4 regions of the Proteus vulgaris genome follow, and region 3 is predicted to be linked to each of the others. Evidence: predicted binding sites of a transcription regulator. Region 3 holds the regulator's gene; each other region holds the start of a gene.
The links. The regulator CRP, encoded in region 3, controls carbon source genes, mostly activating them, when cyclic AMP is high. The targets are predictions, from matches to a motif close to ATGTGANNNNNNTCACAT.

Region 1 (5,997 bases), 340 kb from region 3:
ACACAGCTCATATAATTCGTCTAAACCGTAAGTTTCTTCATGACATGCAATTTGGAATACAGAGTCAGCAGAAGTATAGAAAATCGGTTTGCCGGTTTTCATGTGTTCTTCGCCAAGCTCATCCAAAATAACTGTACCAGATGCGTGACAGTTGCCTAAGTACCCAGGTAATTTTGCACGTTTAACGATATTTTCTAGCAGTTCTTGTGGGAATGAGTTTTTCAACTCTTTAAAGTATCCCCAATCAAACAGAACAGGAACACCTGCAATTTCCCAGTGGCCTGACGGAGTATCTTTGCCAGAAGAGATTTCACTCGCGTAGCCATAAGCACCGATGATATCTGCGTTTTTATCTAAACCAATAGGGAATTTACCTGTTGATTCTTCAGCGGCTTTACCTAAACCTAAACGGCAAAGATTTGGCAAATGAAGTGGGCCTTTACGACCTTCTTTATCTGCTTTACCGTCAGCAAACGCTTGTGCGATATGCCCTAAAGTATCTGAACCTTGGTCACCGAATTTCTCTGCATCACCAGCAGCACCGATACCGAAGGAATCTAATACCATGATATGTACACGTTTCATAATTCTCTCTCCTGTGTCATTCTCCGTAGACCACGGATATGTCACTTATAAATCGTAATTGAGTTCTTATTCGCTGATTTGACGGTACACCATTGGTGAGGCTTCACGTTTGCTATCACCAATTACCATCGCTTTACGGACTTCAGCCGCAGCTTCTTGCCATGATTTTTCACTGTTAGCATGGATCATCGCTAACGGAGTGTCTGTATTGATTTCAGCACCAAGCGCTACGATGTCGCTTAATCCCACACTATAATCAATTGCATCAGTGGCTTTACGACGACCACCACCTAATGTCACAACAGACATACCTAATGCACGCGTATCCATTTCTGTGATAAACCCAGCTTTCTCAGCAAATACAGGTTTACTTAATACCGCAGTTGGCAGGTATTTATTGTAGTTTTCAACAAAATCAGATGGGCCTTTCTGTGCTGCAACCATACGACCAAAGACTTCTGCCGCTTTACCGTTATCCAACACATCTTGCAGTTTTTGACGAGCCTGTTGACGATCATCCGCTAAACGGCCTGATACTAACATTTCAACACACAGCGCCATAGTAACTTCAAATAGACGTGGATTACGGTATTCACCAGTTAAGAATTGAACGGCTTCACGAACTTCGACAGCATTACCTGCGCTAGAAGCTAGAACTTCATTCATATCCGTTAACAGTGCTGTAGTTTGACAGCCTGCGCCATTTGCTACTTGAACAATAGACTCAGCCAGCTCTTCAGATTTCTGATAAGTCGGCATAAAGGCACCCGATCCCACTTTAACGTCCATCACTAATGCATCTAAGCCTTCAGCTAATTTTTTACCTAGAATAGAGGCTGTGATAAGAGGGATTGAATCAACTGTAGCAGTAATATCACGGGTAGCATAAAAGCGTTTATCAGCAGGTGCTAATGAATTAGTCTGTCCGATAATAGCAACACCCACGTTACGAATAATATCGCGGAATTTCTCATCATCAGGGAAGATATCGAAACCTGGAATAGCTTCGAGTTTATCTAATGTTCCACCTGTATGACCTAATCCACGACCTGAAATCATAGGAACATAACCGCCACACGCGGCAACCATTGGCCCTAACATCAGTGAAGTGACATCACCCACACCACCTGTTGAGTGTTTATCAACAATTGGACCGTTTAAATTTAGGCTTTTCCAGTTCAGTACTGTACCGGAATCACGCATAGCTAATGTCAGAGCAACACGCTCAGGCATCGTCATATCGTGGAAATAAATAGTCATTGCTAATGCAGCAATTTGACCTTCAGAAACAGTATTATCTCTGACACCGTTAATGAAAAAACGAATTTCTTCCTCTGTTAAAGGATGACCATCACGTTTTTTACGAATAATCTCTTGGGCAAGAAACACTGCAACCTCCTGGCTTTATAGCATTGATAACGCCCACAATAAAACGTGGGCGTATTACACGAATGGATTAGTAACCACTAGACGATTTTTGCTCGCCATGACCTAAAGTGGCTAGTAAATTACCTAACAAGCTTGATGCGCCAAAACGGAAGTGACGGGCATCAACCCAGTTGTCACCCATAATGCGGTTAGCTAATGCTAGATATTGAGCAGCTTCTTCAGCGGTACGAACACCACCTGCAGGTTTAAAACCAACTTCTTTGCCAACACCCATATCGTGGATCACTTGGATCATTAACTCAGCGCTTTCCAGTGTTGCATTTACAGGTACTTTACCTGTGGAAGTTTTAATAAAGTCAGCACCCGCTTTGATTGAAATTTCAGAGGCTTTACGGATAAGAGCAGGATCTTTCAGCTCACCCGTTTCAATGATGACTTTCAATAAAGAACCTGCTTCTGCGCAAGCTTCTTTACATGCTTTAACGATATCAAAACCGATTTGCTCGTTACCTGCCATTAATGCACGGTAAGGGAAAACTACGTCAACCTCATCTGCGCCATAAGCTAATGCCGCATTGGTTTCAGCTAATGCGATATCTAAATCATCATTACCATGAGGGAAGTTAGTTACGGTTGCGATACGGACTTCTGGTGTACCCTGTTCGCGTAACACTTTACGTGCTAACGGAATAAAGCGTGGGTAGATACAAATAGCGGCTGTATTGCCTTCTGGGCTTTTAGCCTGATGACATAACGCAGTCACTTTTGCATCAGTGTCATCATCATTTAATGTAGTTAAATCCATCAAAGACAGCGCAAGGCGCGCTGCAGCGGTTAAATCTGTCATAAAACTCTCCAACGATGTTTCTTAAGCCCTTTTGGGCATACGCTTAAGGTTAGCGATTAAATTTGTTGGCGAGCGGACTTGGTTCCTTGAAGATGTTGTTGTAACTAGTGCTACAACGACAGCTGAGCTCCCTCTCACCGCGCTATGCTCACTTCGGCGACCCGTCATTGAGCCTTCGCCATTCCATGAAGTTTCAGCACATCTTATTTGAACACGCTAAGGAACAATTAGATGTGCTTTACGTCACACTAATCAAATGTAACTTGCAAGCAATGACATAAAAATGTGATTGATATCACAATTAGGTCATTTTCTGGTTTAATGTTACTTTAATACCGTTTTTAAGTCGTCTTTATAACGCAAGAAAAGTGTAATACACATTAAATGACAACCTTTGTGACCATATTCAATACAATCTGCGAAATATCTCACACAATAAAAGTAGTTAACATTACAACAGAAAACAAACATAAAAGAGCAGATAGGTAAAATACCCATCTGCTCTTTACAATTAAATCAATTAAGCGGCAACAACTGCCATTGCCGTTAATGCAAAGAAGAATCCTGCAATTGTTGCACTCATTAAGTTAGAGAGTGTACCAGCTAGCACAGCTTTCATTCCTAAACGAGCCACATCTTTACGACGGTTTGGCGCCATTCCACCTAAACCACCTAGCAGTACAGCAACAGAAGATAGGTTAGCAAAACCACATAATGCAAAGGAGATAATAACCTTCGTTTGAGCAGATAATACTACTAATCCAGAACCTGCAACTAATGCATCCTCTTTTAGGTATTTACTAAATTCAGAGTAAGCATAGAACTCATTGATAACAATTTTTTGTCCAATAAATGAGCCGGCAATGGTTGCCTCACTCCAAGGTACACCAATCAAGAAGGCAATTGGTGCAAATACCCAACCTAGCACCAGTTCTAATGAGAAATTCTCATAGCCAAACCAGCCACCAATGCCACCAAGAATACCATTGACTAATGCAATCAAGGCGACGAAAGCAAGCAACATGGCACCTACGTTTAGGGCAAGCTGTAGACCAGAAGATGCGCCCGCAGCTGCGGCATCGATAATATTGGCTGGTTTTTCGTCATCTGCCATTTTATCAAGCGCATCTTTTTGATCGTCTGGCGTTTCTGTTTCAGGGATCAACAATTTAGCAAAGAGTAAACCACCTGGCGCCGCCATAAAGGATGCGGTGATCAAATACTCTAATGGCACACCCATGCTGGCATACCCAGCAAGCACTGAACCCGCAACAGAAGCTAAACCACCACACATAACAGCAAAGAGTTCAGAGGTTGTCATTCTTGCAATATAAGGGCGAACAACAAGTGGGGCTTCTGTTTGTCCAACGAAAATATTTGCAGTGGCAGACATAGATTCTGTTCGTGATGTGCCAAGTACTTTTTGTAAGCCACCACCGAGAATTTTAATGACAATTTGCATAATGCCAAGGTAATACAGCACTGCAATGAGTGAAGAGAAGAACACGATAACAGGCAGTACGCGTAGGGCGAATACGAAACCGCCACCACCAAACAACTCGAACATTTTATCTGATACTAGGCCTGCAAATAGGAAGCTCATCCCGTTATTGCCGTAATCAATTACATTCTTGACGCCATCAGAAACCGCAAGAAGTACCTCGCGACCACCGTCGGAATAAAGAACAAATGCACCTAAGCCAATCTGAATAAGGAATGCGCCACCAACTGTACGTAGTCTAATTGCACGTCGATTGCTGGAAAACAGAATGGCTATCAAAATTAATGTTGCCATTCCGACCAAGCTCATAATGAGTTGCATTGAAGGATCCCTGTTCATATAAAAATTTAATGGATTATCAATAACGCTCTAGTCAGAGCTTATTGACTCTTTTTGCCGGATAATTATACCTAGTCTAAGAAAAGAACCCTCAACATCCATCACAAATAGGATCTGAAAAAAGTAACAAAAAGGTCACAAATGAGAAGCAGATCACATAAAAAGAGAGGAAAACGCATTTATTGAATAGGTTGAATAAAGGGAAAACATCATATGATTAACAATCCTTGTATTCAATCTTAGACAATAAAGTTAAATAAACACCTTATTCATATAAATAAGATTAAATTAAAATGAATTTTTAATCGTAGAATGAATCAATTCAACAACTAGGCATTATCTGTTAACCGAAATAATTGTAGGCTATTAAGATAGAGTTGCTGTGCAATTACCTCAGAGGGTTCTTGACGTAGCTCACAGAGTTGGGAAAAAACATATTGAATACGCTCAGGCCGATTAGGCTCACCTTGGAAACCACTCACTGGCATATCAGGAGCATCTGTTTCTAGTAATAGCGATTCGAGTGGCAATGAAGCAATTGCTCGACGTGTCTTTTGTGCTCGTTCATAAGTAATCGTACCACCAACACCAATAAAATAACCTTGCTGAATAAATTTTTCAGCTTGTTGCTGGCTTCCTGCAAAACCGTGTACAACCCCTTTACGCGGAACATCATAACGACGTAACAGCGCACTTAACTTATCGTGAGTTTTACGTGAGTGTAAAATAACGGGTAAATCAAACTTAGTTGCTAATTTAAGTTGTGCAATTAAAAAGCGTTCCTGCTTTTCTGGTTGCGGGTTATCCATATAGTCATCAAGCCCTATTTCTCCGATAGCAACACAACGAGGATCTATTTTTAGTTTCTGTTCTAATTCAATGAGATGCTGCTCTTTATGCTCTTCAATATATAAAGGATGTAATCCTAATGCGCTATATAATTGAGGATATTCATTTGATAACTCAGTCACCACATCAAAATTCCAACGAGCAACTGCAGGAATAATAATTTTTTTAACTTGCGCTTGATGCGCTAAAGATAAGCTATTCGCAATATCATTATAAAAAACAGGAAAATCAAAATGACAGTGAGTATCAATAAATTTATTCATTCTTAAACCTGCCTTACATCAGGATGCACGCTTCTTGTTCCTTGTTGAATAATAGAAGCATCCTCCGCTTTATCCGCCTTTGCTTCTTGCTCAAATAGGCTAAAGATTTTTTTATCATGCTGTTTGAATTTTTTCTTAGAAAAATGCTGACCTATTGTCGCTAAAAAATAGCGTCCACAACGCCTACCTACATGATAATCATGATTTAATGCATTTAAACGACT
Region 2 (5,997 bases), 840 kb from region 3:
AGACATTCTCTTGTGTCCACTCATTACGAGGTAATGTCTCTAACAAATCCAGTTCCATTAAAGGCTCATAAACACGATCGAATTCGGCAATTAAGCCATTATTGAAAAAGCTTCCCGTTGCTAACACCACATGCTCACTGCGAATAGGAATATCAGTGTGATTTCTAGTATGAACGCCTGTAACAGTGTTACCCACTAAGTCAACTTCCTCCGCGCGATCACCAGGCATAATTAAACCACCCGCTTTTTGAAAACGCAGTTTTAATGCTTGATGTAGACGAATTCCTAATAGAGAAGGTGGCAATGTTGGTAATAGACAAATCGGTTTACCTACTAACTGTTGCAGTAATGTCACTGGCTCTTCAGCATCAAGCCCAATACATGCAGGTAAAATAATCGCCTCAACACTGTCATCAATGTGCTTTTTCAGTTCGTCAGCTAACGCTTGTGTGTTTTCTGGTTTATCTAAATAACGTGCAATATTAACTGCTCTAAATTCACTTGGATTATCACGCAATCTATCTAATAACGGTAAGTGGATATGATAAGGAATAGCTTCAACACCTTGCTCATTAAGCGTGTTGCTTGCAAATTGTGGCTGAAAATCTAAGAAACCTTCAATTCCTACCACAGCTAGTTTTTTCCACGGCAATGCTTTATCAATACCATGAATAGGAACTCGCATTGGACTCATCCAACTCATACGAGAGCGCCCTACTGGCGTAATACGATAATGGTTTTCATCACCATTACCTTGATACTCAAGACCACTTGTACTTGCCAACAATGCCTGAGCTTGTTCAATTAAAGTTGAAACTTGTATCTCACCAATACGGCTATACGGGTGTTTTGGCGCTAACTCTGCTAACGTTGCCAGTGCTTTTTTAGGCTGAGTAACCGCAGTTCCATCAGGTAGATGAGTTAATAAATCCAATGAACCTGATGAAAAATGCAACGCACTTTGACCATTACTAATGATTGCACAAGACTTACCGGCTTCGGCAAGACGAATACCAGCAGTTAATCCTGCCAGTCCGCTACCTATAATGATGACGTCAAATTTCATTATCTGCCTCCGCTGAAGCTGTTTTTTCAATCATATCTGCATCTAAACCACATAAACCTTGATAAACCCAACTGGTAAACTCACTTTCACGTAATGCATTGCCCCAAGCAATTGGTCGAATACCTTTCCAACGCTCATTCAGGAAATGAGCAAGTTGCTGCTCTGATTCATGAGGAGTAGTAACTTGTAAACGGTTTAATAATCCAGCGGCACGACAAGCACAGAGTTCACCTTGGCAAGTTCCCATACCCACACGAGTACGACGACGTAAATCAAGTAAGTTATTAACCGTTAAAGAGTTAACCGCATAGCGAACTTCAGCTGCCGTTACCGCTTCACATTCACATACTAAGCTTTTATCAATACGTTCATTGCTCAGTAATTTATTCGCTAAATCACCATGACGATAAACCGCTGAACCACGAATTGGTGCAGGTAATGAAACAACGCTACGTAATGCTTGCTCTGCTGATTGGCGAGAGCCAGGTAATGCCTCTTCTGCAGTAGTACATTTTGCAGAGACATTTAATTTCTCACAGATTTTATCTGTCGCCCATTCGGCCATTAAACGGTAAGTCATTAATTTACCGCCCGTAATGGTAATAAAGCCTTCTAATCCATCACGTTGCGCATGGTCGAGTAAAACAATACCACGGCTAACATTACGACCTGACGGATCATCATCACTTGCCACTAAAGGACGTACACCAGCATAAGCACGTAGAATTCGAGTTTGAGCCAGTTTTGGCGCTAACATTGAACCTTCACGAATAAGAATATCGACTTCTTCAGGGGTGACATACATATTGTCAATTTCATCGTAAGGTACGCGTGTTGAAGTTGTGCCAATTAATGAAATCGTATCGCCAGGTACTAAAATATCGGCATCCGCAGGTTTACGACAACGGTTGATCACCATATTGTTAATGCGATGACCCAAAATCAGTAATGCCCCTTTTGCTGGGAACATTCGAACTTTTAACTCACCGTATTCAGCAATTTTTTGTCCCCAAATACCGCCAGCATTCGCCACAATTTGTGCGCGGATTTCGTACATTCTTTTCGTTTGATGATCGTAAACTTTAACACCTTTAACACGATCACCTTCACGAATAAGGCCAACGACTTCATGATAGGTCAGGACTTGTGCACCATGTTCGCGAGCATCTAACATATTTGCTGCGGTTAAACGAAACGGATCAACTGTGCCATCAGGTACTTTAACTGCACCGATTAGATTCGGATTAACAGAAGGCTCTAAGCGAATAGCTTCTTCGGGTGAAATCGCTTGAGCATCAATACCTGCAGCTTGGCAAGCTTGAATAAAAGTCTGTTGAAACTCTAAAGAATCTTCGGGTAGGGTAATAAAAAGGCCATCCGTCTTTTCTACACAATGACGAGCGACCCGTTTTAAGATCATATTCTCTTCAATACACTCACGCGCTGACTCAGGATCGGTTACTGCATAACGCGCACCACTGTGTAACAACCCATGATTTCGACCGGTTGCACCGGTTGCAATATCGTGTCTTTCAAGCAGGACGCAACGTAATCCACGGCGTGCACAGTCTCTTGCCATGCCTGCACCGGTTGCTCCTCCGCCAATAATAATGACATCAGTTTCTGTCACTGGTGAACCGCTCATCATAGAGATGCCCTCTCACATTACATTCAGCAAACGCTTAATTATTCTTTAGCGTTAATTATAGTGTATAAGATACACAAAAAGTGTGGTTAATGTTTGATAATGAGCAAAAACGAAAGAGAAACGCTCACAAGTGAAAAGTTAAAACCACATCTGTGATACTAATCACAAATTATTTAACAAAAAGTATTTGATAAAGTTAACATATCACTCAAAATTGCACATCTTGAAAAATTATTCGACAACTGAGTAATACCTCACAGTAAATTTGATTGTATAAGTTTACTATTAAGTTCGTTAAAGAAAATTTTTTGATAATTTCACTGTTCGTTTTGTCATTATTTAATATCAACATATTAAAATAAAAGCCATCGGAGGCTAATATGTTAAGTCTGTTTAGACCTGCGCCACATAAAGCGCGTTTGCCAAAAGAGCAGATAGATCCCGTCTATCGTCGCCTACGCTGGCAGATCTTTATGGGGATTTTCTTCGGTTATGCTGCTTATTATTTAGTAAGAAAAAACTTTGCGTTAGCAATGCCTTACCTCGTAGAAGAAGGTTTTTCTAAAGGTGACCTAGGTTTTGCTTTATCAGGGATCTCAATTGCTTATGGTTTCTCTAAGTTTATCATGGGCTCATTCTCTGACCGTGCTAACCCACGTTATTTCTTACCAGCAGGTCTTATTTTAGCGTCTGTAGTGATGCTATTTATGGGCTTTGTGCCATGGGCAACTTCGAGCATTATGATTATGTTCGTTCTGTTGTTCCTTTGTGGTTGGTTCCAAGGTATGGGTTGGCCTCCTTGTGGACGTACCATGGTGCACTGGTGGTCACAGAAAGAACGTGGCGGTATCGTTTCAATTTGGAACTGTGCGCATAACGTCGGCGGTGGTTTACCTCCGTTACTATTCTTATTAGGTATGGCGTGGTTTAACGACTGGAAAGCAGCGTTATATATGCCAGCAATTGCAGCAATTTTAGTTGCAATGATCGCATTCGCATTAATGCGCGATACCCCTCAATCATGTGGTTTACCTTCAATCGAAGAGTACAAAAACGACTATCCACCTGATTATAAGGAAACTGACGAACAAGAACTGACTGCAAAAGAAATCTTTATGAAGTATGTGTTCCCTAACAAACTTCTGTGGATGATTGCGATTGCGAACGTGTTCGTTTACTTACTACGTTACGGCGTGCTGGACTGGTCACCAACTTATCTGCGTGAAGTAAAACACTTCGCAATGGATAAATCATCATGGGCTTACTTCTTATACGAATACGCAGGTATTCCGGGCACACTGCTGTGTGGTTGGATGTCAGATAAAGTATTCAAAGGTAACCGTGGTGCAACAGGTGTGTTCTTCATGACCTTAGTTACTATCGCAACTATCGTATTCTGGATGAACCCAGCGGGTAACCCGAATGTTGATATGGCGTGTATGTTAATTATCGGTTTCTTAATCTACGGTCCTGTTATGTTGATTGGTCTGCATGCTCTTGAGCTTGCACCGAAAAAAGCAGCAGGTACAGCAGCAGGCTTTACCGGTCTATTCGGTTACTTAGGTGGTTCTGTTGCAGCGAGTGCTATCGTAGGTTACACAGTTGACTACTTCGGCTGGGATGGTGGCTTTATGGTCATGATCGGCGGTAGTGCACTGTCTGTTGTGTTATTACTTATCGTGATGGTTACTGAAACCAAACACAAACGTGAAATGCTTCAGAAGTACGAATAATCGCTAACTGATTATTTATGAAATTAGCTAAATCTCATCTCTAAAACCAAGCCACATCAACTGTTTTGATGTGGCTTTTTTATTGCCAACTGTACATAACTTTATTGTACGTAGAATTAAAATGGAGCTGCTTTATGAGTACATCTTTTAGAATAAAACCGTTAGTTGCAGGCGTTCTTTTAACTCTATCTTTAAGTGCAATCGCACAAGCGGCAAGCGATAAGGTTGTTATCGCTCACCGTGGTGCAAGTGGTTATTTGCCTGAACATACGCTTCCTGCCAAAGCATTAGCTTATGCCCAAGGCGCAGATTATCTAGAGCAAGACTTGGTGATGACCAAAGACAACGAATTAGTTGTTTTACATGACCACTATCTTGATCGTGTAACAGATGTGGCTGATCGTTATCCTGATAGAGCAAGAAAAGATGGCCGTTACTATGCTATCGATTTTACGCTTGAGGAAATTAAAGGGCTGAAATTTACCGAAGGTTTTGACATTGTTGATGGTAAAAAGGTCCAAAGTTACCCAAACCGTTTCCCTATGGGTAAATCGGATTTTCGTGTACATACTTTCCAAGAAGAAATTGAATTTATCCAAGGTCTAAACAAATCAACAGGCCAAGATATTGGTATTTACCCTGAAATTAAAGCACCTTGGTTTCATGAACAAGAAGGTAAAGACATTACCACCAAAGTGCTGGAAGTACTTAAACAGTACGGTTATACGAAAAAAACTGACAATGTTTATCTACAATCATTCGATGCTAACGACCTAAAACGCATCAAAACAGAATTAATGCCAAAAATGGGCATGGACTTAAAACTCGTTCAGTTAATTGCTTATACCGACTGGAATGAGACTTATGAGAAACAGCCTGACGGTACATGGACAAACTACAGCTATGAATGGATGTTTAAGCCGGGTGCAATGAAAGAGATTGCCACTTATGCTGATGGAATTGGCCCTGATTACCATATGTTAGTGGAAGAAAACTCAACGCCAGAAAAAATTACCTTAACGGGTATGTCTGCTGATGCTCATGCGAATAAATTGACCATTCATCCGTTTACTGTTCGTATTGATAAACTTCCTAAATACGCAAAAGATGGTGATCAACTTTACGACATCATTTATAACCAAGCGGGTGCAGAAGGTGTCTTTACAGACTTCCCTGATTTAGGGGTTAAGTTCTTACAAAAACAAGCTAAATAAATCATCGCATTTTATTTACGCTCTAAATAATTCAAGGTGCAGCTAGGCGACAAGTGAATGAGATACTAGGCATACATTAGTATGTGGTTAGTGCAAGTGAACACTGTCACCAATGCTGCAACTTGAAATAGGATATTTGCGCCCTTTCTGATTGTATATTTCTTCATCTTTATCTAAGTTACTCTAATAATTTAATTAAAAAACCAAAATAACTTTTTAAGTTAGCTATCATCATTTCTTAAATACTTAGAAGAAGGGATCACAATGACAATAATGGCCATTATTTTACTCGTTCTTATCGTTCTTTTTATTAGTTGGGGTATTTCAATTTATAAC
Region 3 (5,997 bases):
ATCTTTCATGGTTTAGAAGGAAGCTTTAGCAGTCCTTATGTTCATGGCATGTTATCAGCAGCAAAAGAGAGAGGCTGGTTAAGTGTTGTAATGCATTTTAGAGGATGCAGTGGTGAGCCCAATAGACAAAAACGCATCTATCACTCAGGTGAAACCGAAGATGCTCGCTACTTTTTAAATTGGCTAAAAAAGGAATTTGGTGAACAGCCAACAGCTGCCGTCGGCTACTCTCTTGGAGGTAACATGCTCGCTTATTACCTTGCTGAAAGTGGTGAAAATGCCGTTGTAGATGCCGCTGTTATTGTATCAGCACCATTAATGTTAGAGCCTTGTTCAGCTAAAATTGAGCATGGCTTTTCCCGTTTTTATCAATGGTATCTATTAAAAGGACTAAAAAATAACGCGACACGCAAGTTGATCCGCTATCCTGAATCATTGCCAATTAGTTTGTTGACGATAAAGTCCATCAAAAAGCTACGCCAATTTGACGATCTAATTACCTCTAAAATTCATGGATTCAAAGATGCCCTAGATTACTATCGTCAATGTAGTGCTTTGCCTTTATTAAATAAAATAAAGAAAACGACACTGATCATTCACGCTAAAGATGATCCTTTTATGTCTGCGGATGTTATTCCTGATATCACAACACTACCCAATAATATTGAGTATCAACTTACTGAATTTGGCGGGCATGTAGGTTTTGTCAGTGGCAAGCTTTCTAAACCCGTGATGTGGCTTGAAAATCGGATACCTGACTGGTTATCCGCTTATTTGGAGAAAACCAAATGATAATACCTTGGAACGAACTTTCCTCAGAGACTCTAGACAATCTTATTGAAAGTTTCGTTTTACGAGAAGGCACCGATTATGGTATCCAAGAGAAAACGCTTGAACAAAAAGTCGCCGACGTAAAAAAACAACTTAAATCCGGTGAAGCCGTATTAGTTTGGTCAGAACTTCATGAAAGCGTCAATATTATGCCTGCATCGCAATTTCGCTCTGATTAATCACTCCAGAGCGAAATATCGCCACCAATAAGGGCTAACCTTATTTTGCAAAAGGATAACCTATGTCAGTCAAACATCCTATCATCGCGGTTACTGGCTCAAGTGGAGCAGGAACGACTACCACGAGCCAAGCTTTTCGTAAGATATTCCAGCAACTTAATGCACATTCTGCTTTAATTGATGGGGATAGTTTTCATCGTTATACTCGCCCTGAAATGGACATGGCGATAAGAAAAGCCAAAGAACAAGGGCGACATATTAGCTATTTTGGCCCTGAAGCAAATGATTTTAGCCTACTGAGTTCCACATTCAGCCATTATAGTGAAACAGGACAAGGCCAATCACGTAAATATTTGCACTCTTATGATGAAGCAACGCCCTACAACCAATTACCAGGGACTTTTACACCATGGGAATCATTACCCAATAATACCGATGTACTCTTTTATGAAGGATTACACGGAGGTGTTGTCACTGATGAACACGATGTCGCACAGCATGTTGATTTACTAGTGGGTGTAGTTCCTATCGTTAACCTTGAGTGGATACAAAAACTTATCCGAGACACAACCGAACGGGGCCACTCACAAGAAGCCGTAAGAGATTCAGTGGTGCGTTCTATGGATGATTATATTAACTATATCATTCCGCAATTTTCGCGTACTCACATCAACTTTCAACGAGTCCCTACTGTCGATACATCAAACCCATTCTCAGCTAAAGCTATCCCAACTCTTGATGAAAGTTTTATTGTTATTCGCTTTAGAGGCTTAACGGATATTGATTTTCCTTATTTACTGGCAATGTTGCATGGCTCATTTATGTCAACAATAAATACAATTGTGGTGCCTGGTGGAAAATTAGGATTAGCGATGGAGTTAATTATGGCGCCATTAGTCAAAAAATTATTAAATGGCGAAAAGATCAGTTAACAAAAATAAAATCTATTTTTATAAAAATAATATCCCCTTTATTAAGGGATATTATTTCTAAATTAAACTTTATTTTAAAATATCAAATTTATTCAGCGTCTTTTATTTCGAATGAATGTGTAATATTAGCTGCTTTTCCTAACATTAAAGAGACGGAACAATATTTTTCTGCAGATAATTGAACTGCTCGTTCAACAATTTTATCTGTGAGTTCTTTACCTGAAACAATAAAATGTAAATTGATATCAGTAAATAAACGTGGAGCTTCTTCACGACGCTCTGATGTTAATTTCACTTCACAATCAGTGACTTGATGTCGCCCTTTGCGTAAAATACTAACGACATCAATCGCACTGCATCCACCCGCAGCAATTAAGACCATTTCCATTGGGCTTGGTGCTTTATCGCCAGAGTTCCCATCCATCATTATTTGATGACCTGATGAAGACTCACCAACAAAAGATAAATCTTCAACCCACTTAACTCGTGCTTCCATTTATTTTCCCCCTAAACATGACAGAAACTAAAAGAGTACATTCTCATAATTCAACTAGCAATTAGCAAATAGGTTTATTATGCTGACTGCGTAAAACGAGACTTAATGCACTAATTGTGTTAAAAACAATATCTGCTTGATGATAGTGGTTAAGATCAATGCATTATTTTCTCATTTATTATAATCTACTCCATATTAACTTACCGTGTTCTCAGGAAGTTAATAGGTCAAGATAGGATTTTTAAGCACGCTGTCTCAAAAGGGAGTCTATCCGTTTTGAATGGCTGCATTTAACGTACAGAGGATAACGCGAATGGTTCTCGGCAAGCCGCAAACAGACCCGACTCTTGAATGGTTTTTGTCACACTGCCATATTCACAAATATCCATCCAAGAGCACGCTGATCCACCAAGGTGAGAAAGCGGAAACACTTTATTATATTGTTAAAGGTTCCGTGGCTGTTCTTATTAAAGATGAAGAAGGGAAAGAAATGATCCTCTCCTACCTGAATCAGGGCGATTTCATCGGTGAACTTGGATTATTTGAAGAAGATCAAGAACGTAGTGCATGGGTTAGAGCAAAAACAGCCTGTGAAGTAGCAGAAATTTCCTATAAAAAATTCCGCCAATTAATTCAGGTCAACCCTGATATTCTGATGCGCCTGTCAGCTCAAATGGCGAACAGATTACAAACCACATCAGAAAAAGTAGGTAACCTTGCTTTCCTTGATGTAACAGGTCGTATTGCACAAACCTTACTAAACTTAGCAAAACAACCCGATGCTATGACGCATCCTGATGGCATGCAAATTAAAATTACACGTCAGGAAATCGGTCAAATTGTTGGTTGTTCACGCGAAACTGTAGGCCGTATTCTTAAAATGCTAGAAGATCAAAACCTGATCTCTGCACACGGTAAAACAATCGTCGTTTACGGGACTCGCTAAGTTTCCCTGCCCGAACAAACAATAGCCCGATACAAAGGGCTATTGATAAAAAATCTGTATAAACCCCATTCTTGTGATGGGGTTTATAATAAGGACTACTCTTTTACAAACTCCGCAATAGCTGCTTTTAATGCCGCCATTCCTTCTTGTAATTCTTCTTGGGTAATAATTAATGATGGCGTAAAACGCATAACATCAGCCCCTGCATTTAACATCATTAACCCATGTTTTGCAGCTAACCCTAATAGTATTTTCGCTTTGCCTTCATATTGTGGTGCAAGTTGTGCACCAATCAATAATCCTTGCCCACGGATTTGCGAAAAGACGTTGTAGGTTTGGTTTATTGCCGTGAGCTCGTCTACAATCCACTGATAGCGCTTTTCTACACCCTCAAGTACCTCTGGTGTATTGATTAAATCAAATGCAACATTACCCACTGCACACGCTAATGGATTACCACCATAAGTTGTACCATGAGTTCCTACTCCCATTACCGACGCTATCTCTTGTGTCGTTAACATCGCACTGAGTGGAAAACCACTTCCTAGCGCCTTTGCCGTAGTAATAATATCGGGAGTTACATCGTAATTCATATAAGCAAAAAGCTTACCTGTACGCCCCATACCCGTTTGTACCTCATCAAGAACAAGTAATGCTTGATGTTTATCGCACAACTCACGTAGCCCCCTCATAAATTCAGGAGTAGCAGCTGTTACACCGCCTTCACCTTGTACTGGTTCTAGTACAACGGCACATGTATGATCATCAATAACCGCTTTCACGGCATCTAAATCATTAAAAGGAACGTGTACGATATCGGCAGGTTTTGGGCCAAACCCATCTGCATATTTAGGCTGTCCTCCTACAGATACAGTGAACAGAGTTCGACCATGGAAGGCATGGTGAAAAGCAATAATTTTGGTTTTATAAGGACTATGACGAGTGATCGCATAATGGCGAGCTAATTTAAATGCAGCTTCATTCGCTTCAGCGCCTGAATTAGCAAAAAAGACACGCTCTGCAAATGTATTATCAATTAATTTTTGTGCTAAACGCAGTGCAGGCTCATTTGTAAAAATATTACTCACATGCCAGAGTTGCTCACTTTGTTCTTTCAATGCTTGATTCAGTGCAGGATGAGCATGTCCTAATGCCAATACAGCAATACCACCAGCAAAATCAATATAAGATTTTCCTTGCTGATCCCAAACTCGACTTCCCACCCCTTTAACAGGAATAAATTCTGCGGGTGAATAAATTGGCAACATTACTTGATCGTAAGTTGCCCGGTTGATGCTTTGCTTTGTCATTACCCCACCTGATCGTTATTCATCTTCAATGTGAAAATATAATCACTAAATATGAATAAAAAATCAAATGTGGTTTTGTATAAAAAGGCGTTATTTCGCTATTTAAATACTATCTTATTAATATTTAAGAAAATTATTTAATAACTCATGCCCTTGTTCACTTAAAATACTTTCTGGGTGAAATTGAACCCCTTCAATTGGAAGTGTACGATGGCGAATTCCCATAATTTCATCAACATTTCCATCATGTTGGCTCCATGCCGTTACTTCAAAAGGCACAGGTAACGTCGTAGCATCTATCACTAAAGAGTGATAGCGCGTTACACTTAAAGGACGATTAAGTCCTTTAAAAACGCCTTGTTGGTTATGATGTATCAATGAATTTTTACCATGCATAACTTCTCGTGCTCTAATAACAGATGCACCAAAAGCTTGCCCTATTGCTTGATGTCCAAGACAAACGCCAAGAATAGGAATTTCACCTGCAAACCGCTGTATAGCCTCAAGAGAGATCCCGGCTTCATCAGGAGTACAAGGTCCTGGCGAGATAACAAGATGTGCTGGCATCATCTTTTCTATCTCTTTAAGTCCAATCTCATCGTTACGCTTAACAACAACCTCAGCACCCAATTCACAGAAATACTGATAGAGGTTGTAGGTAAACGAGTCGTAATTATCAATAAGTAACAGCATATTAGCCTATCCGACTGATTTTCTTATCATTATCTATTTTATTACTATTTTAAAGCGAGTGTATATTTGCCAAAATAGCTCGTTGTTTAACCGACTTGGGTACAACAAAGCCGATTATCATAGCACAGGTATAAAATATGAATAGTAAGCAAGAAAATCTGCTGATTTATTGCGCAATAACAATAATGACGGTAATTGATGATGAATACAGTGATTAATAGTGTAATGAATACTTATTGCAGGAGATCACACGAAAAAACAGACGATAAAAAATATTTTTTTCGTACTAAAAACCCCGGAATGAATACTTTCACTCCGGTTTATATGTATTTTATCTTATCAGAATACGTAAATACCCTATCCCAATAATGCGTTTATTCTTTTACGACTTCAGCAGATAAAATAGTAACCGTTTTTACCGGCACATTTTGGTAAGGACCAATATTGCGGGTTTGAGCTTGTGAAATTTTATCAACCACATCCATACCCTTTACCACTTTACCAAATACGGCATAACCAAAATCACGTTGACCGTGATCTAAAAAGGCATTATCAGCCACATTAATAAAGAATTGACTGGTTGCACTGTCTTTATCCGACGTACGTGCCA
Region 4 (5,997 bases), 1.0 Mb from region 3:
GCAGCGTATTACAACCTTCACAAAATGTCATGACGATAGTACCCAATCATCAAGAGAATTTTGCAGAGGTTAATCTTCTCAATAGAGATATCGGTTTTATTCATATTGGACAAAAAGCGATGATAAAAATAGATGCTTTTCCTTATACTCGTTATGGCACAATTGAAGGGGAAATTATTAATATCGCTAAAGATTCTATTCAACATGAACAATTAGGTTTAGTTTACCCCGCTACAATTAAATTAAATAAACAAACCATTGAAAAGAATAATCAATATTATCAACTTACTCCGGGGATGTCTTTAGTCGCTGAGATAATTACAGATAAACGCCGTGTTATTGATTATATTTTAAGCCCAATAGAAGTTTATCGATATAACGCACTGACTGAAAAATAGGATTGGGTATTTAATATCATGGAAAATATAACTAATGTAGCAAAAATGAAACAATATCCTTGCTCTATTATTGATGGATTAATTTACTTTTCTAAAAAAAATAATAGAAACATAAAAAGGGAGAACATTTTTCATTTTCTTGGAAATGACACTTCATTTAATGAATGGAACATTCTAGAAGCAGCTCAATTACTTAATTTAAACTGTAAATTCGATATTATTGATTATGAGAGTAAAAAACATCATCTTATTGATACCCTTATTGAAATAAATAACAAATGGTATGTTTTAAAAGAAAAAAATGAAAAGTTTTTGATAATATTCGATCTCGAAAGCAATATTACCATTGAATATAGAATAGATAAAAAACAAAAATTAAGTATAGTATTAATAAGCAATCAACAGCACACCTCATTGCGTAATAAATTTGATATTAATTGGTTTATTTCTACTATTTTAAAACAAAAAAAATCACTCTTACTGATTTTTATTTTATCATGTTGTAGCCAACTCTTCGCATTAGTTAACCCTTTAATTTTTGAAACATTAATTGATAAGGTATTAACTGGAAGAAATTTATCAAACTTACATCTATTAGGTTATTTATTACTCTTAATAGCAATTACCGAACCTGTTTATCTTTTTCTAAGAGACAAACTGTATACATTTATTTCTTGCCAATTTAGTGCCGATTTTTCAGGAAAAATTTATCAGCATCTTATTCGCTTACCGAGTGCTTTTTTTAATCAGCGACAGTCAGGCCAAATAATTGCTCGTATTCAAGAGCTTTCACATATTCGTCAATTTATTACTGGTTCCGCATTAATGTTAGTGCTCGACCTGATTTTTATTATTGTGTTTATTTCTGTAATGTTTACTTATTCCACACCATTAACTTGGGTAACGTTAGGGGCATTAATTATTTATTTTACACTTTGGCTGATCCTTGGCCCTCTTATTCGTTATTGGGTTGAACAGGAATATCAAGCTAATGCTGATAATACCAGCCTATTAACCGAAACAATGAACGGTATAGAAACTATCAAAATTACAGCAACAGAAAATCGCTTTATCGACAAATGGCAATATAAACTCACCGACCATATTAACAAACGGTTTTCAGCTACTAAAAAAACTTTATTAGCTCAGCAGCTTATATTTATCATTCATAAAATCACAACGGCGATTATTTTGTGGCAAGGTGTTAATTTAATTATTAATGCACAAATGACCGTGGGTGAACTTATTGCATTTAATCTCTTTACTGCGCATATCACACAACCTATTTTACGTTTAGCACAATGCTGGCAGGATTTTCAACAAGCAACGATTTCTCTACGTCGTATCGGTGAAATTTTAAATACGCCGACAGAACATCAATATTATGGATTAGCAACAGTACCCCAAATCATAGGTCGTATTGATTTTTCAAATGTCTATTTTCGTTATACCGCTCATACGCCAGATGTTATTGAATCTCTCTCGTTTTCTATTCCTGCTGGACAATTTATTGGTATTACCGGTCGCTCTGGCTCAGGAAAAAGTACCGTTACACGTTTAATTCAACGTCTCTATACGCCTCAACAAGGACAAATTTATATTGATGGCATGGATTTGGCTATCGCCGATCCTCTCTCATTACGCCAAAGTATTAGCATTGTTTTACAAGAAAGTTTTTTATTTAGTGGATCTATTATCGAAAATATTCGTTTATCAAAGCCCAATGCAAATGAAAGAGAATTAATAGAAGCATGCCAACTTGCAGGCGCTCTAGAGTTTATTGAGCAACTTCCTTTGGGATTTAACACTCAAGTCGGAGAGCGAGGAGCTAATTTATCAGGAGGGCAACGCCAACGTATTGCACTGGCAAGAGCTTTATTAACAAACCCACGTATTCTTATTTTAGATGAAGCCACATCAGCATTAGATTACATCTCTGAAGCGCAAGTTTTGGCAAATTTACCTCGGATTTGTAAAAACAGAACCGTGATTAGTATTGCACATCGTCTCAATACCTTAGCACATTCAAATTATATTTATGTCATAGATAAAGGACGGATATTAGAAGAAGGAACACATTCTAATTTGCTTGAAAATAGAGCGCTTTATTACCAATTATGGAAACAGCAAATTCAATAATAAAGTTTAAAAAACAAAAAAGGCTCGAAATACCGAGCCTTCAATATTTTACTGATGATTACATCAATAATTAGTACAGCATACGAGCACGAATAGTACCAGGTAATGCTTTAATTTTTTGCAACACTAACTCTGCTTGAGCCTTGGTTTGCGTTGTAATATCAATCACAACATAACCGACATTGCCTGAAGTTCGCAGGAATTGTGCTGCCACGTTGATGTTTTGTTCAGTAAACACATTATTGATACTATTCATCATACCTGGGCGGTTTTCATGAATATGCAGTAAACGGTTTACATCATCGCCGTGGCTTGGTAATGAAACTTCAGGGAAGTTAACCGCAGATAGCGTAGAGCCATTATCTGAATATTTAGCTAATTTACCAGCAACTTCATAACCAATATTTTCTTGCGCTTCTTGTGTTGAACCACCGATATGTGGCGTTAATATCACGTTATCGAATTTAATAAGTTCAGAGACAAACGGATCGTTAGGATCGTTATTTGCACCTGGCTCAGATGGGAACACGTCAACGGCAGCACCAGATAAATGTTTTGATTCTAACGCTTGTGCTAATGCAGGAATATCAACCACTGTACCACGAGAAGCATTGATAAGAATTGAACCTGGTTTCATGCGCTGAATTTCTTCATGACCAATCATATTCTTTGTTGATGGTGTTTCTGGTACATGCAAGCTGACAATGTCACACATATTCAATAGTTCAGACAGATGACGAATTTGTGTTGCATTACCCAGTGGCAGTTTATTTTCAATGTCATAAAAATAAACATCTAAACCGACACTTTCAGCCAAAATACCTAACTGTGTACCAATATGGCCATAACCAATAATACCTAGTTTTTTACCACGCGCTTCAAAACAGCCTTTGGCTTGCTTATCCCAAACACCACGATGTGCTTTCGCGTTGGCTTCCGGAATACGGCGCAGTAATAACAGTAATTCACCTAGCACCATCTCAGCCACGGAACGAGTGTTTGAGAAAGGCGCATTGAAAACAGGGATACCGCGACGAGCTGCCGCATCTAAATCAACTTGATTGGTCCCAATACAGAAGCATCCTACAGCAACTAATTTTTCAGCGGCTGCAAAAATTTCTTCTGTTAAATGAGTGCGGGAACGAAGACCAACAAAACGTGCATCACGGATAGCTTCTTTTAATTCTTCGTCCGATAACGCACCTTTGTGATATTCAATGTTGGTATAACCCGCAGCTCTTAAATTTTCTACTGCACTTTGGTGCACACCTTCAAGGAGTAGAAACTTTATCTTTTCTTTTTCCAAAGATACTTTGACCATTTACCCTGCCCTATCGTTGTTACATTTAATGAAAAACAAAATCCTGTCTCAACAACATAACAAAAATAGAGTTTGTGGCAATACAACCGATTGCAGTGATGGCAGAATAAGCGATAAAGAAAGCGATTTTCTACCGAGTAAAATGATTTTGACTTTGAAAAAGGCAGGATTTTAAAGAGAGATATAACTATGGTGTGATATATATCACTGAATTTGCAGTTTCTAAAATAATTTTAAAAAGAGGTCGCCATCGCCACCTCTTTTTAGTCATCTTACTTAATAGTTTTAACGCCTTCAGATGTTCCCATTAAAACGACATTTGCACCACGATTAGCAAATAATCCTACTGTAACCACGCCTGGAATACTGTTAATTTTATTTTCCAGTTCAATAGGGTTAAGAATTGTTAAGTTATGAACGTCTAAAATAACGTTTCCATTATCTGTTACCACGTTTTCACGATATTCAGGCAAACCACCCAATTTAACCAATTCACGAGCTACATAAGAGCGCGCCATTGGAATAACTTCAACAGGTAGAGGAAATTTACCTAATACATCCACTTGTTTAGATTCATCAACGATACAGATAAATGTTTTTGCCACACCTGCAATAATTTTTTCTCGCGTTAATGCAGCTCCGCCACCTTTGATCATTTGCATATGGTGGTTGATTTCATCAGCACCATCAACATAGATATCTAAAGAATCGACTTCATTACAGTCAAAAACAGGAATGCCGTAACTTTTTAGTTTTGCTGTTGATGCTTCTGAACTTGAAACCGTACCTTCAATTTGACCTTTCATTGTCGCTAATGCGTCAATAAAATGAGAAGCTGTGGAGCCTGTTCCCACTCCCACGATAGTACCGGGTTTTACATATTCAAGCGCCGCCCAACCTACTGCTTTTTTCAATTCATCCTGAGTCATTTAAAAAAACCTTATTTATCACGTTAATGGACTAAGAATAGCATATTGCATTCAAAACTAGCACGAGACACATCAAAAACTGAGAAGCAACATTTTAACTCATTACAACAAAAAATATGGCATAGTAAGCAACAGAATATAAAATCAAAGAGAGTCTGTTAATGAAACGCCCTGATTATCGAGCATTACAAGCCCTTGATGCCGTCATTCGCGAACGTGGTTTTGAAAGAGCTGCACAAAAGTTATGTATTACACAATCTGCCGTTTCACAGCGTATTAAACAATTAGAAAACTTATTCGGCCAACCATTATTAGTGCGAACTGTTCCCCCTAAGCCCACAGAGCAAGGGCAAAAACTATTGGCATTATTGCATCAAGTAGAATTACTTGAAGAACAATGGTTAGGTGATGAAAATAGTGGCTCCACACCGCTTTTACTCTCTTTGGCGGTGAATGCTGATAGTTTAGCAACGTGGTTATTACCCGCTTTGCACCCAGTTTTAACACAACTGCCTATTCGGCTTAATATACAAGTTGAAGATGAAACGCGAACACAAGAACGCTTAAGAAGAGGCGAAGTCGTTGGTGCAATCAGTATTCAGCCACAAGCATTACCAAGTTGCCTTGTTGATCAATTAGGCGCTCTTGATTATCTATTTGTGGCCTCTCCTGATTTTGCTCAGCGTTATTTTGCAAATGGCGTAACTAAGTCATCGTTATTAAAAGCCCCTGCAGTCGCATTTGACCATCTTGATGATATGCATCAAGCATTTTTACAGCAAAACTTTGGTTTATCTCCGGGTAGCGTACCTTGCCATATCGTTAATTCTTCTGAAGCATTTGTGCAATTAGCAAAACAAGGTTCGACATGTTGCATGATCCCTCATCTACAAATTGCTAATGAGCTAAAGAGTGGAGAGCTGGTTGATTTAACTCCGGGACTTTGCCAGCGGCGTATGCTTTATTGGCATCGTTTTGCACCAGAAAGTAGAACGATGAGAAAAGTGACAGATGCACTGATTAATTTTGGCCGTAAGGTTTTAAAACAAGGTGAAGAGTAGCACGGCTATTTCATCTTTTAACACAAAAAATAGGCTTCTCTAAGAAGCCTATTTTTTTTACCGTAACATAATTATTTAGTGCGTTTTAGTTCAAAAACAACATCCACATAATCTTTAAATTCGATACTTTGTTGTTCATAAGTTTCTTG

Region 1: the regulator CRP is predicted to act here: its motif matches at 3,053-3,070, upstream of deoC (deoxyribose-phosphate aldolase).
Region 2: the regulator CRP is predicted to act here: its motif matches at 2,900-2,917, upstream of glpT (glycerol-3-phosphate transporter).
Region 4: the regulator CRP is predicted to act here: its motif matches at 4,051-4,068, upstream of serA (phosphoglycerate dehydrogenase).

What each region holds. Positions count from the first base shown of each region.
Region 1 covers NZ_CP090064.1:3,702,053-3,708,049, forward strand. Annotated here, with positions in the region: gene deoB (phosphopentomutase) at 1-585, opposite strand, end outside; gene deoA (thymidine phosphorylase) at 652-1,974, opposite strand; gene deoC (deoxyribose-phosphate aldolase) at 2,042-2,821, opposite strand; gene LW139_RS17680 (NupC/NupG family nucleoside CNT transporter) at 3,342-4,643, opposite strand; gene LW139_RS17685 (TatD family hydrolase) at 4,991-5,773, opposite strand; gene LW139_RS17690 (patatin-like phospholipase family protein) at 5,776-5,997, opposite strand, start outside.
Region 2 covers NZ_CP090064.1:496,481-502,477, reverse strand. Annotated here, with positions in the region: gene glpB (glycerol-3-phosphate dehydrogenase subunit GlpB) at 1-1,066, opposite strand, end outside; gene glpA (anaerobic glycerol-3-phosphate dehydrogenase subunit A) at 1,056-2,714, opposite strand; gene glpT (glycerol-3-phosphate transporter) at 3,095-4,447, shown strand; gene glpQ (glycerophosphodiester phosphodiesterase) at 4,582-5,661, shown strand; gene LW139_RS02455 (LemA family protein) at 5,926-5,997, shown strand, end outside.
Region 3 covers NZ_CP090064.1:4,041,803-4,047,799, forward strand. Annotated here, with positions in the region: gene LW139_RS19120 (hydrolase) at 1-792, shown strand, start outside; gene LW139_RS19125 (YheU family protein) at 789-1,010, shown strand; gene LW139_RS19130 (phosphoribulokinase) at 1,073-1,942, shown strand; gene LW139_RS19135 (OsmC family protein) at 2,031-2,438, opposite strand; gene crp (cAMP-activated global transcriptional regulator CRP) at 2,752-3,384, shown strand; gene argD (bifunctional acetylornithine/succinyldiaminopimelate transaminase) at 3,480-4,694, opposite strand; gene LW139_RS19150 (aminodeoxychorismate synthase component II) at 4,812-5,387, opposite strand; gene ppiA (peptidylprolyl isomerase A) at 5,762-5,997, opposite strand, start outside.
Region 4 covers NZ_CP090064.1:3,046,766-3,052,762, forward strand. Annotated here, with positions in the region: gene LW139_RS14705 (HlyD family type I secretion periplasmic adaptor subunit) at 1-398, shown strand, start outside; gene LW139_RS14710 (type I secretion system permease/ATPase) at 417-2,537, shown strand; gene serA (phosphoglycerate dehydrogenase) at 2,608-3,858, opposite strand; gene rpiA (ribose-5-phosphate isomerase RpiA) at 4,131-4,787, opposite strand; gene LW139_RS14725 (LysR family transcriptional regulator ArgP) at 4,949-5,848, shown strand; gene LW139_RS14730 (oxidative stress defense protein) at 5,920-5,997, opposite strand, start outside.